DNA from 3 places in the Erwinia sp. V71 genome. Region 3 is predicted to be linked to each of the others. Evidence: predicted binding sites of a transcription regulator. Region 3 holds the regulator's gene; each other region holds the start of a gene.
The links. Region 3 encodes ArgR, which controls arginine synthesis, uptake and breakdown. Its sites were predicted from a motif close to ANTGAATAAAAATACANT; they were not measured.
Positions count from the first base shown of each region.

Region 1 (4,251 bases), on a different contig from region 3:
TGATACGGCCTATGCAATGACGGTGCATAAATCGCAGGGTTCGGAGTTTGAGCATACTGCGCTGGTGCTGCCAAACCATTTTCTGCCGGTGCTGACGCGGGAACTGGTGTATACCGCGATTACGCGTGCGCGTGAGCGGTTGAGTTTGTATACCGATGAGGCGGTGTGGCGGCAGGCGGTGCGGGTGCGGACGTTGCGACGGAGTGGATTGCGGGAGCGGTTGGGGGAGTGGGCTGGTGCGTAGCCCTGGACGCTTTTTTAAGGGTTTTAGTGCTTAAGGGCTTTAGTGCTTGAGGGCTTAAGGGCCAGGTCAAGGGCGTTTCGCTCGCCCACGCGGCGAGCGAGTTAAGGGCCGAAAGCGCGGCCCTTAACAATCCGCGCTTCCGGCGGCTCCAGCGCCCGCTTCGCGGGTGCCTTCGTCAGCAGCAACGATTACGGACCGGGTTGGACGCGCTCCCTGCGCGGCCAACCCTTTCGCCGCGTCCATGCGGCTCATCCCTAATCCTTGCTGCTTCCTCAGCGCTTGCGACGCCTCCGAACGTCAAACCCCAGGTCAAAATCCAGGACAAAAAATAAAATCCCTCCCAAAGCCCAAAGCCCAAAGCCCAAAGCCCAAAGCCCAAAGCCCAAAGCCATAACTAATTAATGTAAAGGGCGAAATGACAGTAAAAGCAGGGAAAGAAGGTATTTAAGCCAGAAACAAAAAATAACTGGAACGACCGGAGGTGGCGTCGCAATCGCCGAAGACATTTAAGCGTCCCAGGGCGAGCGGCATGGACGCCGCGAGAGGCGTGGCCGCGCAGGGAGCGCGTCCACACCGGTCCGTCGGGAGGCTAAAATGGCTGAGGGAACCCGCGAAGCGGGCGATGGAGCCGGCACAAGCACGGGTTCCCAGGGGCGGGGCGCTTGCCGCCCCTGGGTCGGTCGGCCGAAGGACGAACGAAACGCCCTTGACCTGGCAGTAGCCCTTGACCTGGCAGTAGCCCTTGACCTGGCAGTAGCCCTTGATCTGGCCGTAGACCTTGACCCGGCAGTAGCCCTTAGCCTGGCTTCAAGCCCCTAAGCTTTAAGGGCCCCGGCATGCCCAAATGCCTAAGTCAGGTCCGCCATCAGCACCTTCGATTTCCGCTGATAGTTATACATCTCTTTCTTTCTCTCAGGCAGCAGTTCCACATCGACTGGTGTGAAGCCGCGTTCCTGGAACCAGTGAATGCTGCGCGTGGTGAGGACGAACAGTTTTTTCAGCCCCATCTGACGCGCCTGTAGCGCCACGCGTTGCAGCAGCGCTTCGCCGCGCGACGAGCTACGGTAATCCGGGTGCACCGCCACACAGGCCATTTCACCAATCTGCTCTTCCGGGAACGGGTACAGTGCGGCACAGGCGATAGTGAGGTTGTCACGCTCGATAATGGTGAATTTATCAATCTCCATTTCCAGCTGTTCGCGTGAACGGCGCACCAGAATCCCCTGCTGCTCCAGCGGACGAATCAGCTCCAGAATGCCGCCGATATCGTTAATGGTTGCACGGCGGATCTGCTCGGCGGATTCCATGACGATCTGCGTACCGATACCGTCCCGTGAGAACAGCTCCTGCAGTAACGCGCCATCTTCCTGATAGCTGATTAAGTGGCTGCGACGTACCCCACTGCGACAGGCGTTGACCGCACCACGCAGGAAACGCACCGTGCCAGAGTGGTAGTCACCTGTTTTTTCCAGCACATCAATTCGCGCCTGGGCATCGTTAGGGAACAGCTCGGAAACAATGTTGCCTTCATCATTGGTCACGCCCTGTTCGGAGCAGAAACCAATCATTTTTTCCGCTTTTAATTTAATTGCCAGCTGGGTCGCCACTTCTTCTGACGTGAGGTTAAAACTTTCGCCGGTCACAGAAACTGCCACCGGTCCCAGCAGCACAATCGCGCCACTGTCGAGCTGGCGGTGAATTGCCTCTTCGTCAATACGGCGGATACGGCCGCTGTGGCAGTAGTCGACGCCATCATCGACGCCCAGCGGCTGGGAAATAATAAAGTTGCCGCTGACCACATTAATATGCGCGCCCTGCAGTGGCGTGTTGTTCAGGCTCATCGACAGACGAGCGGTGATATCCAGCTGCAGACGGCCCGCCGCCTGCTTCACCAGCTCCAGTGACTGGGCGTCGGTGACGCGGGTATGTTTGTGATAAACAGGCTCGAGCTGGTGTTCGGCCAGGCTGGCGTCAATCTGCGGGCGTGCGCCATACACCACCACCAGGCGGATGCCCAGGCTGTGCAGCAGGCCGATATCATTGACGATGCTGGAGAAGTTTTCATGCTCGATGGCTTCGCCGCCCAGCATGATGACAAATGTTTTGCCCCGGTGCGCGTTGATATAGGGAACGGTATGGCGAAAACCCTGAACCAGTTCGGTACTACGTTCCTTCACGGCAAACCCTCTTTGCATGTTTATTCGAAATTTTTGTATTTTTATTCTTTTCTGGCGCGCGATGCAAGAGGCAATTTTCCTTAGTTATCACCAGCTACGCCACTTTATACCGTCTAATACTCTGCATTTATTCGCTTTTTTCGGATGACAGCCCGCCATGGATTGGTTAAAGTTTTGCCCTATTTTCTTTTTTTGGCTGTTTTTTAGACACACCACAGTTAACTGGAGCGGCATGTCCGAATCAAATTCATTCCTCAGTCGTCGCCGATTGTTACAAAGCGCCGGTGCGGTTTGGCTACTCAGTTTCAGCCGGACAGGTATGGCTGCCAGCAGCCATGTGGTCGCCGTGCGTATCTGGCCCTCTTCAACCTATTCGCGTGTCACGCTCGAATCCAATACCCCGCTGAAATATAAGCAGTTCACCCTGAGTAACCCGGATCGGCTGGTGATCGATATTGAAAATATCCACCTCAACCATGTGCTGAAAGGGGTGGGTGAGCTGGTGCTGAATAACGATCCCTATATTAAAAATGCCCGTGTCGGCCAGTTTGACCAGCAGACGGTTCGGCTGGTACTGGAGCTGAAACAGCCGGTCGCACCACGCCTCTTTACGCTGGATCCGGTCGCAGGGATCAAAAACCGTCTGGTGGTCGATCTCTACCCGACCAGCGCCCGGGTGGAAGAGGATGATCCGCTACTGGCATTGCTGGAAGATTACAACAAGGGTGACCTGGAACGCTCGCAACCGGCAGAAGCGCCGTTGCCGGGCAAAGCCGGTCGCGACCGGCCGATTGTGATTATGCTCGACCCCGGGCACGGCGGCGAAGATCCCGGTGCGATTGGCAAACATAAGACGCGCGAGAAGGATATCGTGCTGAGTATTGCGCGACGTCTGAAGGCGATGATCGATAAACAGCCGAATATGCGCGCCTATATGACACGCAACGAAGATGTGTTTATTCCGCTGAAAGTGCGGGTGGCGAAAGCGCGCAAGCAGCGCGCCGATCTGTTTATCTCTATCCACGCCGATGCCTTTACCAGCCGTGCGGCGCGTGGCTCTTCAGTATTTGCGCTGTCGACCAAAGGCGCGACGTCCACTGCGGCGCGTTATCTGGCGCAAACGCAGAACGAATCGGATCTGATTGGGGGTGTCAGCCGCAGTGGTGACCGCTATCTCGACCATACCATGTTCGATATGGTGCAGAGCCTGACGATCAATGACAGCCTGAAATTTGGCAAAGAAGTGCTGACACGGCTGGGCAGAATCAATCATCTGCATAAACGTTCAGTCGATCAGGCGGGTTTTGCGGTGCTGAAAGCGCCGGATATCCCGTCGATTCTGGTGGAAACGGCGTTTATCAGTAATCTGGAAGAGGAGCGTAAACTGCGCACCAGTGCTTTCCAGCAAAAAGTGGCTGAGTCGATTCTGGCGGGAATTAAGGCATATTTCGCTAATGGCGCGGCAATCGCCAGAAAATAGCGTGCAGCATACTCCCTTCCTGCGTATCACGGGGGAGGGGAAAAGAGAAAGAATGAGGTTTGGCGAACGCCAGAAACAAAAAAACACCCTTTCAGGTGCTTTAAAGTGTTGGTTGCGGGGGCCGGATTCGAACCGACGACCTTCGGGTTATGAGCCCGACGAGCTACCAGGCTGCTCCACCCCGCGTCCGTCTGACTGTCGCTTCCGTCACGACAGCTTACTGCTTGTTTCTCTTACGATAAGAGATTGGTTGCGGGAGCCGGATTTGAACCGACGACCTTCGGGTTATGAGCCCGACGAGCTACCAGGCTGCTCCATCCCGCGTCCGTGGATGCGCACTATACTCTCCG
Region 1 covers NZ_CBFFRK010000049.1:2,307-6,557, reverse strand. Annotated here, with positions in the region: gene recD (exodeoxyribonuclease V subunit alpha) at 1-244, shown strand, start outside; gene argA (amino-acid N-acetyltransferase) at 1,093-2,439, opposite strand; gene amiC (N-acetylmuramoyl-L-alanine amidase AmiC) at 2,654-3,901, shown strand; tRNA gene ACSZO1_RS12000 (tRNA-Met) at 4,011-4,087, opposite strand; tRNA gene ACSZO1_RS11995 (tRNA-Met) at 4,149-4,225, opposite strand.
Region 1: a site for ArgR is predicted at 2,454-2,471, ahead of argA (amino-acid N-acetyltransferase). Genes of this name have one in related genera too.

Region 2 (4,251 bases), on a different contig from region 3:
TTGAATTTAAAGCGTTTCGTTATGCAAGAATCCGGGTGCCAATGGACACGCCGTTAAATAAAGTGGGCAGTTGCTCCGCATTACGCCAGCTGGCGATATCGACCGGACGACCCAGCGTCCGTGCCGCATCCAGCGCAGCGTTAACTTTCACAATCATGCCATCGGTAATAATGCCCTGTGCAATCAGCTGCTCGGCTTTTTCCGCCGTCATTTCGGCAATACGCTGGCCTTTACCATCGAGAATACCACTGACATCAGACAGCAGAATCAGATCCGCACCCAGCGTTGCCGCCAGTGCCGTGGCTGCCTGATCCGCATTCACGTTCATCAGTTCACCTTCTGCGGTCACGCCGATCGAGCTGATCACCGGCAGGAAGCCCGCAGACAGCAGGGTGTTAATCAGCACCGGAGAACCTGGGGTGGCATTACCCACATGGCCCAGTTCTTCATCCAGCTGGGTGACATTAACGCTGTCACCATCACCGAGGTACAGGCCAACAGCATTGATAGCATACTTCTTCGCCCATGCCAGCAGGGTTTTGTTCGCCGTGCCCGCCAGTGCGCCGGTGATGATGTCGATCTGATCGGCCGGCGTCACACGCAGGCCATTCTTTTTCTGTACCGGCAGTGCCAGTTTCTTCATCAGTTCGTCAACCAGACAACCGCCACCATGCACGATCAGCAGGGGACGCTGGTGTGATTCACGGTAAGTCACCAGAGCATCAAACAGACGCGCCAGCGCCTCTTCGCTATCTAACAACACACCGCCCAGTTTAATAATTAATGGATTGGTCATAGTGTTCGCCAACTCGCCGGTTAAATAAGTGACAGCGTTTCAGGGAAGCCGAAACGAATATTCAGACACTGCACGGCCTGGGAAGATGCACCTTTCAGCAGGTTATCTTCAGCCGCCACGATAATCACATGCTCGCCCTGCACCGCAAAACCGATATCGCAGAACGGCAGACCCACCACCGATTTCAGGGAAGGCACACCTTTGTCATACAGGCGCACCAGCGGCTTATCGCGATAGGCATTATGGAACGCTTCCGCCACATCTTCCCGGCTGACGCCCGCTTTCAGGCGGCAGGTGATGGTTTCCAGAATCCCGCGCGGGAAATTGCCCAGATGCGGGGTGAAAATCACCGGAATACCGAGGTGCGCAGCGATTTCCGGGTGATGGCGATGGTTGAAGATGCCATACGGTTGCAGGCTCACTTCGCAGAAACTGGTGTTCAGGCTGGCTTTGCGACCGGCACCGCTCACGCCGCTGGTGGCGTTAATCACTGGCCACTGTGCGCTGTCCAGCAGGTCTGCCGCGATCAGCGGTTTCAGTGCCAGCTGAGCAGCTGTCGGGTAGCAACCCGGTACGGCAACCAGCTGCGCGTCCTTGATTTTGTCGTGCTGCCACTCGGCCAGACCATAGACGGCTTTTTCCAGCCATTCAGGATGCTTGTGGCTGAAGCCATAGAATTCGGTAAAGAAGCTGTCGTCATTAACGCGGAAGGCGCCAGAAAGATCGAACACCACACAGCCCGCCTGCAGGAATTCTGGTGCGAGGTCGTGGCTGACTTCATGAGCCGTGGCGAGGAACACCACATCGACTTTATCGGCAAACTGCGCCGCGTTGCTCAGCGGCTGGAGTGGCAGATCGACAATCCCTTTCAGCTGCGGATGCAGATCCGAAATTAACTTTCCGGCATCCGGACTTTGCGCTGAAACCGCCAAAGCGGTTATGTTCATATGTGGATGGCGATTCAGATAGGTTACAAGCTCTACACCAGCATAACCGCTGGCACCTACAATCAGCGTATTCAACATCAGACTGTATACCTTTTACCGTCACAAAGTTCCGGGTTGCAGCCGGCAGGCTCCTTCCCACGAAGTCAGGCGTTTTTATCGAAGAAGCAATAAAGCGTTCCCTTCAGCCTGGCGTTAATGTATTTTTATTCACTATTAATGCATGAATATTGATACTATCCTAACTCAAGGACTGTCAACAGTGAAGACAAAATTACCCCCTTTTATCGAACTCTACCGCCAGTTGATCGCTATACCGTCGATCAGCGCCACCGACAGTGCGCTCGATCAGAGCAATGAAACTTTAATCAATTTTCTGGCAGGCTGGTTTCGTGACCTTGGCTTCAGTGTTGAAGTCCAGCCCGTACCGGGCACACGCCATAAATTTAATATGCTGGCGAAGAGCGGTAACGGCGCGGGTGGCCTGCTGCTGGCCGGTCACAGCGATACCGTGCCGTATGATGATGGCCGCTGGACGCGCGACCCGTTCACCCTGACCGAGCACGATAATAAGCTGTACGGGCTGGGCACCGCCGATATGAAAGGCTTCTTTGCTTTTATTCTCGATGCGCTGCGTGATGTCGATGTGACGACGCTGAAAAAACCGCTGTATATCCTCGCCACCGCCGATGAAGAGACCACCATGGCGGGTGCCAGCTATTTCGCCACCTCCACCACCCTGCGTCCGGACTGCGCGATTATCGGCGAACCAACCTCGCTGAAACCGGTGCGCGCCCACAAAGGCCATCTGTCACAGGCGATTCGTATTCAGGGCCAGTCAGGTCACTCCAGCGATCCCGGCCGCGGTGTTAATGCCATCGAACTGATGCATGAATCCATCAGCCATCTGATGCAGCTGCGTAATACGCTGAAAGATCGCTACCACCATGATGGCTTCGCCATTCCGTATCCGACGATGAACTTTGGCCATATTCATGGCGGCGACGCGGCCAACCGTATCTGCGCCTGCTGTGAACTGCATATGGATATCCGCCCGCTGCCGGGGCTGACGCTGAGCGATCTCGATGGTCTGCTGCAGGAAGCGCTGGCACCGGTCAGTGCGCGCTGGCCGGGACGACTGACCATCAATGAGCTGCATCCACCGATTCCGGGCTACGAATGTCCGCCGGATCATCAGCTGGTGCAGGTGGTGGAAAAACTGCTCGGAACGCCGACAGAAATCGTCAATTACTGCACCGAAGCGCCCTTTATTCAGCAGGTATGTCCGACGCTGGTACTCGGCCCGGGGTCGATTAATCAGGCGCACCAGCCCGATGAATATATCGATACCGCATTTATTAAACCGACCCGTGAACTGATCACGCAGGTGGTCCGGCATTTCTGCCATCACTAGTCGTTACCGGGGTAATTCGCTGGCTATACAAGGCATTACCCCAGATTTGTAGCGTAATTGTTAATAAGAATAACTTATCTCTCCTTGATGTAATTAAATTTCATAAATTACCGGCATTTAGCGGCAGGATATCGCGTGTTTAAGTCATTTGACGAATGGATAGATACATGGCTAGATAAAAGACAAGGTTATGCCCGATAAGGCGTAAGAAAGTTACAAAAAATCAGATTAGACAGAAGGGTGTCAGGGGTCATATGAACGAACAATATTCCGCAATGCGAAGTAATGTCAGTATGCTCGGCAAACTGCTCGGGGATACGATTAAGGATGCGCTGGGAGAGAACATCCTCGACCGGGTGGAAACCATCCGCAAACTCTCCAAGTCATCTCGTGCAGGAAATGACGCCCACCGCCAGCAGTTGCTTACCACGCTGCAGAATCTTTCTAATGATGAACTGTTGCCGGTGGCGCGCGCCTTCAGCCAGTTTCTCAATCTGACCAATACCGCCGAGCAGTACCACACCATTTCACCGAACGGTGAAGGGGCGAATAACCCGGAACTGCTGGCAAAACTGTTCGAGCGTCTGAAACAGCTGCCTGAACTGAATGATACGGCTATCCGCGAAGCGGTGGAGTCGCTGTCGATCGAACTGGTACTGACTGCGCACCCGACCGAAATCACGCGCCGTACCCTGATTCACAAGCTGGTGGAAGTGAACACCTGCCTGAAGCAACTTGATCATACCGATCTGTCGGATTATGACCGCAACCAGATTATGCGCCGTCTGCGCCAGCTGGTGGCGCAGGCCTGGCATACCGATGAAATCCGTAAATATCGCCCGTCACCTGTCGATGAAGCCAAATGGGGCTTTGCAGTGGTGGAAAACAGCCTGTGGGAAGGGGTGCCGAATTTCCTGCGTGAGCTGGATGAGCAGGTGGAAGCCTCTTTCGGTTACAAACTGCCGGTCGATTTTGTGCCGGTGAAGTTCACCTCGTGGATGGGTGGTGACCGCGATGGCAACCCGAATGTGACCTCGACGATCACCCGTCACGTGTTGCAGCTGAGCCGCTGGAAAGCGACTGATCTGTTCCTGCGT
Region 2 covers NZ_CBFFRK010000086.1:2,035-6,285, reverse strand. Annotated here, with positions in the region: gene argB (acetylglutamate kinase) at 20-796, opposite strand; gene argC (N-acetyl-gamma-glutamyl-phosphate reductase) at 817-1,821, opposite strand; gene argE (acetylornithine deacetylase) at 2,003-3,154, shown strand; gene ppc (phosphoenolpyruvate carboxylase) at 3,409-4,251, shown strand, end outside.
Region 2: a site for ArgR is predicted at 1,938-1,955, ahead of argC (N-acetyl-gamma-glutamyl-phosphate reductase). Genes of this name have one in related genera too.

Region 3 (4,251 bases):
AATATCCGGAACAAAACTGAGAGCAAACCGATATAGCAGGGAGCCGCATAGCAGCTCCCTCGCCGTGATTACTTCACAAACTCTTCGCCCTGCTTAATATCACTCTTCAGCGTATCCAGCATGCCTGTCAGCGACTGCTGCTCAAACGCGCTCAGCGCACCAATCGGTTTACGCTCCTGAATACCGTTTTTCCCTAGCAGCAGCGGCTGGGCAAAGAAACGGGCGTGTTCGCCGTCACCTTCAACATAGGCGCACTCCAGCACATTGCTGTCGCCCTGCAGTGCACGCACCAGTGACAGACCAAAACGCGCTGCCGCCTGCCCCATCGACAGGGTTGCAGAACCGCCACCCGCTTTGGCTTCCACCACTTCAGTACCGGCATTCTGAATGCGTTTAGTCAGGTCAGCCGCTTCCTGTTCGCTAAAGCTGACGCCCGGGATCTGTGACAGCAGTGGCAGAATAGTGACACCAGAGTGACCACCCACCACCGGCACTTCAATCTCCTGCGGCTGCTTGCCTTTCAGCTGCGCCACAAAAGTGTTGGCGCGGTTAATATCCAGCGTGGTGACGCCAAATAGTTTGTTTTTGTCATAAACACCGGCTTTTTTCAGCACTTCCGCCGCAATCGCCACGGTGGTGTTCACCGGATTGGTAATCACACCAATCAGCGCTTTCGGGCAGGTCGCAGCAACCTGCTCGATCAGATTACGCACGATACCGGCATTAACGTTAAACAGGTCGGAACGATCCATACCCGGCTTACGCGCCACACCAGCAGAAATCAGCACCACATTTGCGCCCTTCAGCGCAGGCGTGGCGTCTTCGCCGCTAAAACCTTCAATTTTGACGGCAGTAGGAATGTGGCTCAGATCAACAGCCACGCCAGGGGTAACGGGAGCGATGTCGTACAGAGAAAGCTCTGAACCTGCAGGAAGCTGGGTTTTAAGCAGAAGTGCGAGCGCCTGGCCAATACCGCCAGCGGCTCCGAGAACTGCAACTTTCATCCTAAACTCCTTATTATTGTGTGAGCAAAACGTGCCGTGAATCCATTGGGCTGACGAGAATAACCAACCCATGAGGTAATGACGAGAAAGATGTCGCCTTTCTGTACACAGTTGCGCTGAAACCAGTCAAAACGCAGCATAATTGACCACAACACCTCCCGATCTGACGCCAAATAGCTCGATTTATAGCCAGATAGTTCTGCGGCTACCATAACCCGCGTATGCGATCAAAACAACATCAATCCGATAACATTTTGTTCACTTTGTGCGCTACATCTATGCGCATATCCGCGGTTGTCATTCGTGGCTAAATTTGCCAGAATGCGCGTCCGCAGTGAAATAGCCCCTGTTTAGCCCAAAGTTAATTTGCATAACAATTCATCTAAATGCATAATAATTTATCGCTGACTTATGGCGTCCTGTTGTTTCCTCTTTTATATCGGTAACCTATGCGTAACCCATCAAAACAAGAAGATCTGATTAAGGCATTCAAGGCCTTACTGAAAGAAGAAAAATTTAGCTCGCAAGGTGAAATTGTTCAGGCGCTGCAGGACGAAGGTTTCGACAATATCAACCAGTCCAAAGTCTCGCGCATGCTGACCAAGTTTGGTGCGGTACGTACCCGCAATGCCAAAATGGAGATGGTCTACTGCCTGCCTGCCGAGCTTGGCGTACCCACCACCACCAGCCCGCTGAAAAATCTGGTGCTGGACATCGACTACAACGATGCGCTGGTCGTGATCCATACCAGCCCGGGCGCAGCACAGCTGATTGCACGCCTGCTGGACTCACTGGGTAAAGCCGAAGGCATTCTCGGCACCATCGCCGGTGACGACACCATTTTTATTACTCCTGCACGCGCCTTTAGCGTAAAACAGCTGTATGACGCCATTCTGGTGCTATTCGAACAAGAGCTATAAATAGCGTAGCTGAAACTCTGGCGTAACTTGCTACTTACCTCGCATTATCATCATCTTTACTTAGAGCCGACCCGTTCGGCTCTATTTATTTGTCGGCTACCCAGCCATCCTTCCGGCCGAAACAACCACAATAAGATGACAATCTCATGTCATCTGTCGCTATTTTCCCGCCATACAGCGTGATCCACTGCAAAGTTACGCACGAATAGCTAAATTCACTTATGTGATTGTTTTTACATAAATTCAACATGTGACGGGCAAAATATAAGCATTTTTTATAACCCATGGTTATTAAAAAGTCATTTCCATGCAAAGAATCCCAAAAAAAGATTATTATCAGAGTATTAATTTCCTACGTGATTAGATCTATACTTGTTTTCGTGATGAACATCACAGTATGTAAAAAGATAAAAACAGACGACGAGGAAATGAATATGAACATTAAAACTAGTATCGCAACCATGAGCCTGCTTTCTGCACTGTCATTTGGCGCTTTTGCAGCGCAATCTATCAATGCTGAACAGGCACAAAATCTGCAATCAATGGGCACTGTCAGCGTCAGCGCGATTACCGCTTCACCTTCAGATATCCGTGAAGCACTGTCACAGAAAGCCGATCAGCAGGGCGCCAGCGCGTACCGTGTGATTGAGGTTTCTGACAACAACAGCTGGCACGCCACTGCAGAACTGTACAAGTAAGCAACGACATTACCACGGTATTAAAAACATTAAAGCTGAACGGCAACCCCAAGAATAAAAACGGCTTTTCAACCCTTTCGGTTGCCATGAACAATCTATTTCTGGAGTAAAAATAATGAAAACGTCTATCGCAATCGCTGCATTAGGTCTGGCTTCCGTACTGTCTTTCGGCGTCAGCGCCGCGAACCTGGTGACTCAGCAGCAGGCTGACAGCCAGAACCTGCAATCTGTCGGTGTGATTTCCGTCAGCGGCCTCGATGGTTCACCGATGACCATTCGTCAGGCACTGTCTGAGAAAGCCAACAAAGAAGGCGCCAGCTCTTACCGCATTATCGAAGCGCGTAACGACGGCAACTTCCACGCCACCGCAGAAATCTATAAATAATCATTCCTCGTTGATCGCATTTGATCTAACGAACCTTTTGGCCCCGTTCGCCGGGGCCCTTTTTGCCGAGGCATACCTTCTGATGGAGGTAAGCGTGTTTAACGCACATTGAAGCGGAGCTGGCCTTCCAGCTCCTCTTCAGCCTCATCAAAAAGCAAGATCAACGCTCCATAGCGCCGCTTCTGTCCCGATCCTAAATGAATAAACTCGATTTCCAGCGGTAACGGCAGCACAGAAAGCGTCACCGCATCCCAGAGTGAATCCAGATCGCTAATCAGTCTGTCGGCCAGCGCAAAGCGCTCGGTAAACTGCCGATAGAAATGAGCCTGATCGACAATCTCATTGAAATCAAAGCTCTCTTTTCTCATGCCCGGCTGCTCCCTACGGATGATTACAGCCCACCAAGGTGCAGGGTTTTCACTTCCAGAAACTCCTCCAGTCCCAGCACCGAACCTTCCCTACCCAGTCCTGACTCTTTTACCCCACCAAAGGGTGCCAGCTCGGTCGACACCGCACACTCGTTGACGCCCACCATTCCGCTTTCCAGTGCAGCCGATACGCGGAACACACGCTGCAGATTCTGTGTATAAAAATAGGCAGCGAGACCAAATTCCGTCTCATTCGCGCGGCGGATCACCTCCTCTTCATCGTCAAAACGGAAACAGGCCGCGACCGGCCCGAAAGTTTCCTCCTGCGCCAGCGTCATATTGTCACTGGCATCAGCAATCACCGTCGGCTGCCAGAAGTTACCGCCCAGGGCATGAGGAGCCCCACCGGCGACAACACGTCCGCCTTTCGTCACCGCGTCGTCGACATGTTCCGCCACTTTTTTCACTGCGGCCTGATCAATCAGCGGCCCCACCTGCACACCATCATCGGCACCATTACCCACTTTTAGCTGCTTCACCGCCTCCGCCAGCTGGTGAACAAAGCGATCATAGATGCTGCTCTGGATAAAGAAGCGGTTGGCGCTGACGCACACCTGGCCTGCGTTACGGAATTTATTGGCAATAGCACCATTGACTGCGGCATCAATGTCGGCATCGTCGAAAACGATATAGGGCGCGTTGCCGCCCAGCTCCAGCGACACTTTCTTGACGCTGTCGGCAGCGTTGCGCATCAGCAGTTTGCCCACCTGAGTGGAGCCGGTGAAGGAGATTTTACGTACCTGTTTGCTGGCCATAATGGCGTCACTGATCGCCTGAGTATCCCCCGCCACGGCGTTAAGGACGCCATCCGGCACA
Region 3 covers NZ_CBFFRK010000002.1:33,948-38,198, reverse strand. Annotated here, with positions in the region: gene degS (outer membrane-stress sensor serine endopeptidase DegS) at 1-20, shown strand, start outside; gene mdh (malate dehydrogenase) at 69-1,004, opposite strand; gene argR (transcriptional regulator ArgR) at 1,454-1,924, shown strand; gene yhcN (peroxide/acid stress response protein YhcN) at 2,359-2,622, shown strand; gene yhcN (peroxide/acid stress response protein YhcN) at 2,738-3,007, shown strand; gene ACSZO1_RS00670 (barstar family protein) at 3,106-3,375, opposite strand; gene ACSZO1_RS00665 (NAD-dependent succinate-semialdehyde dehydrogenase) at 3,399-4,251, opposite strand, start outside.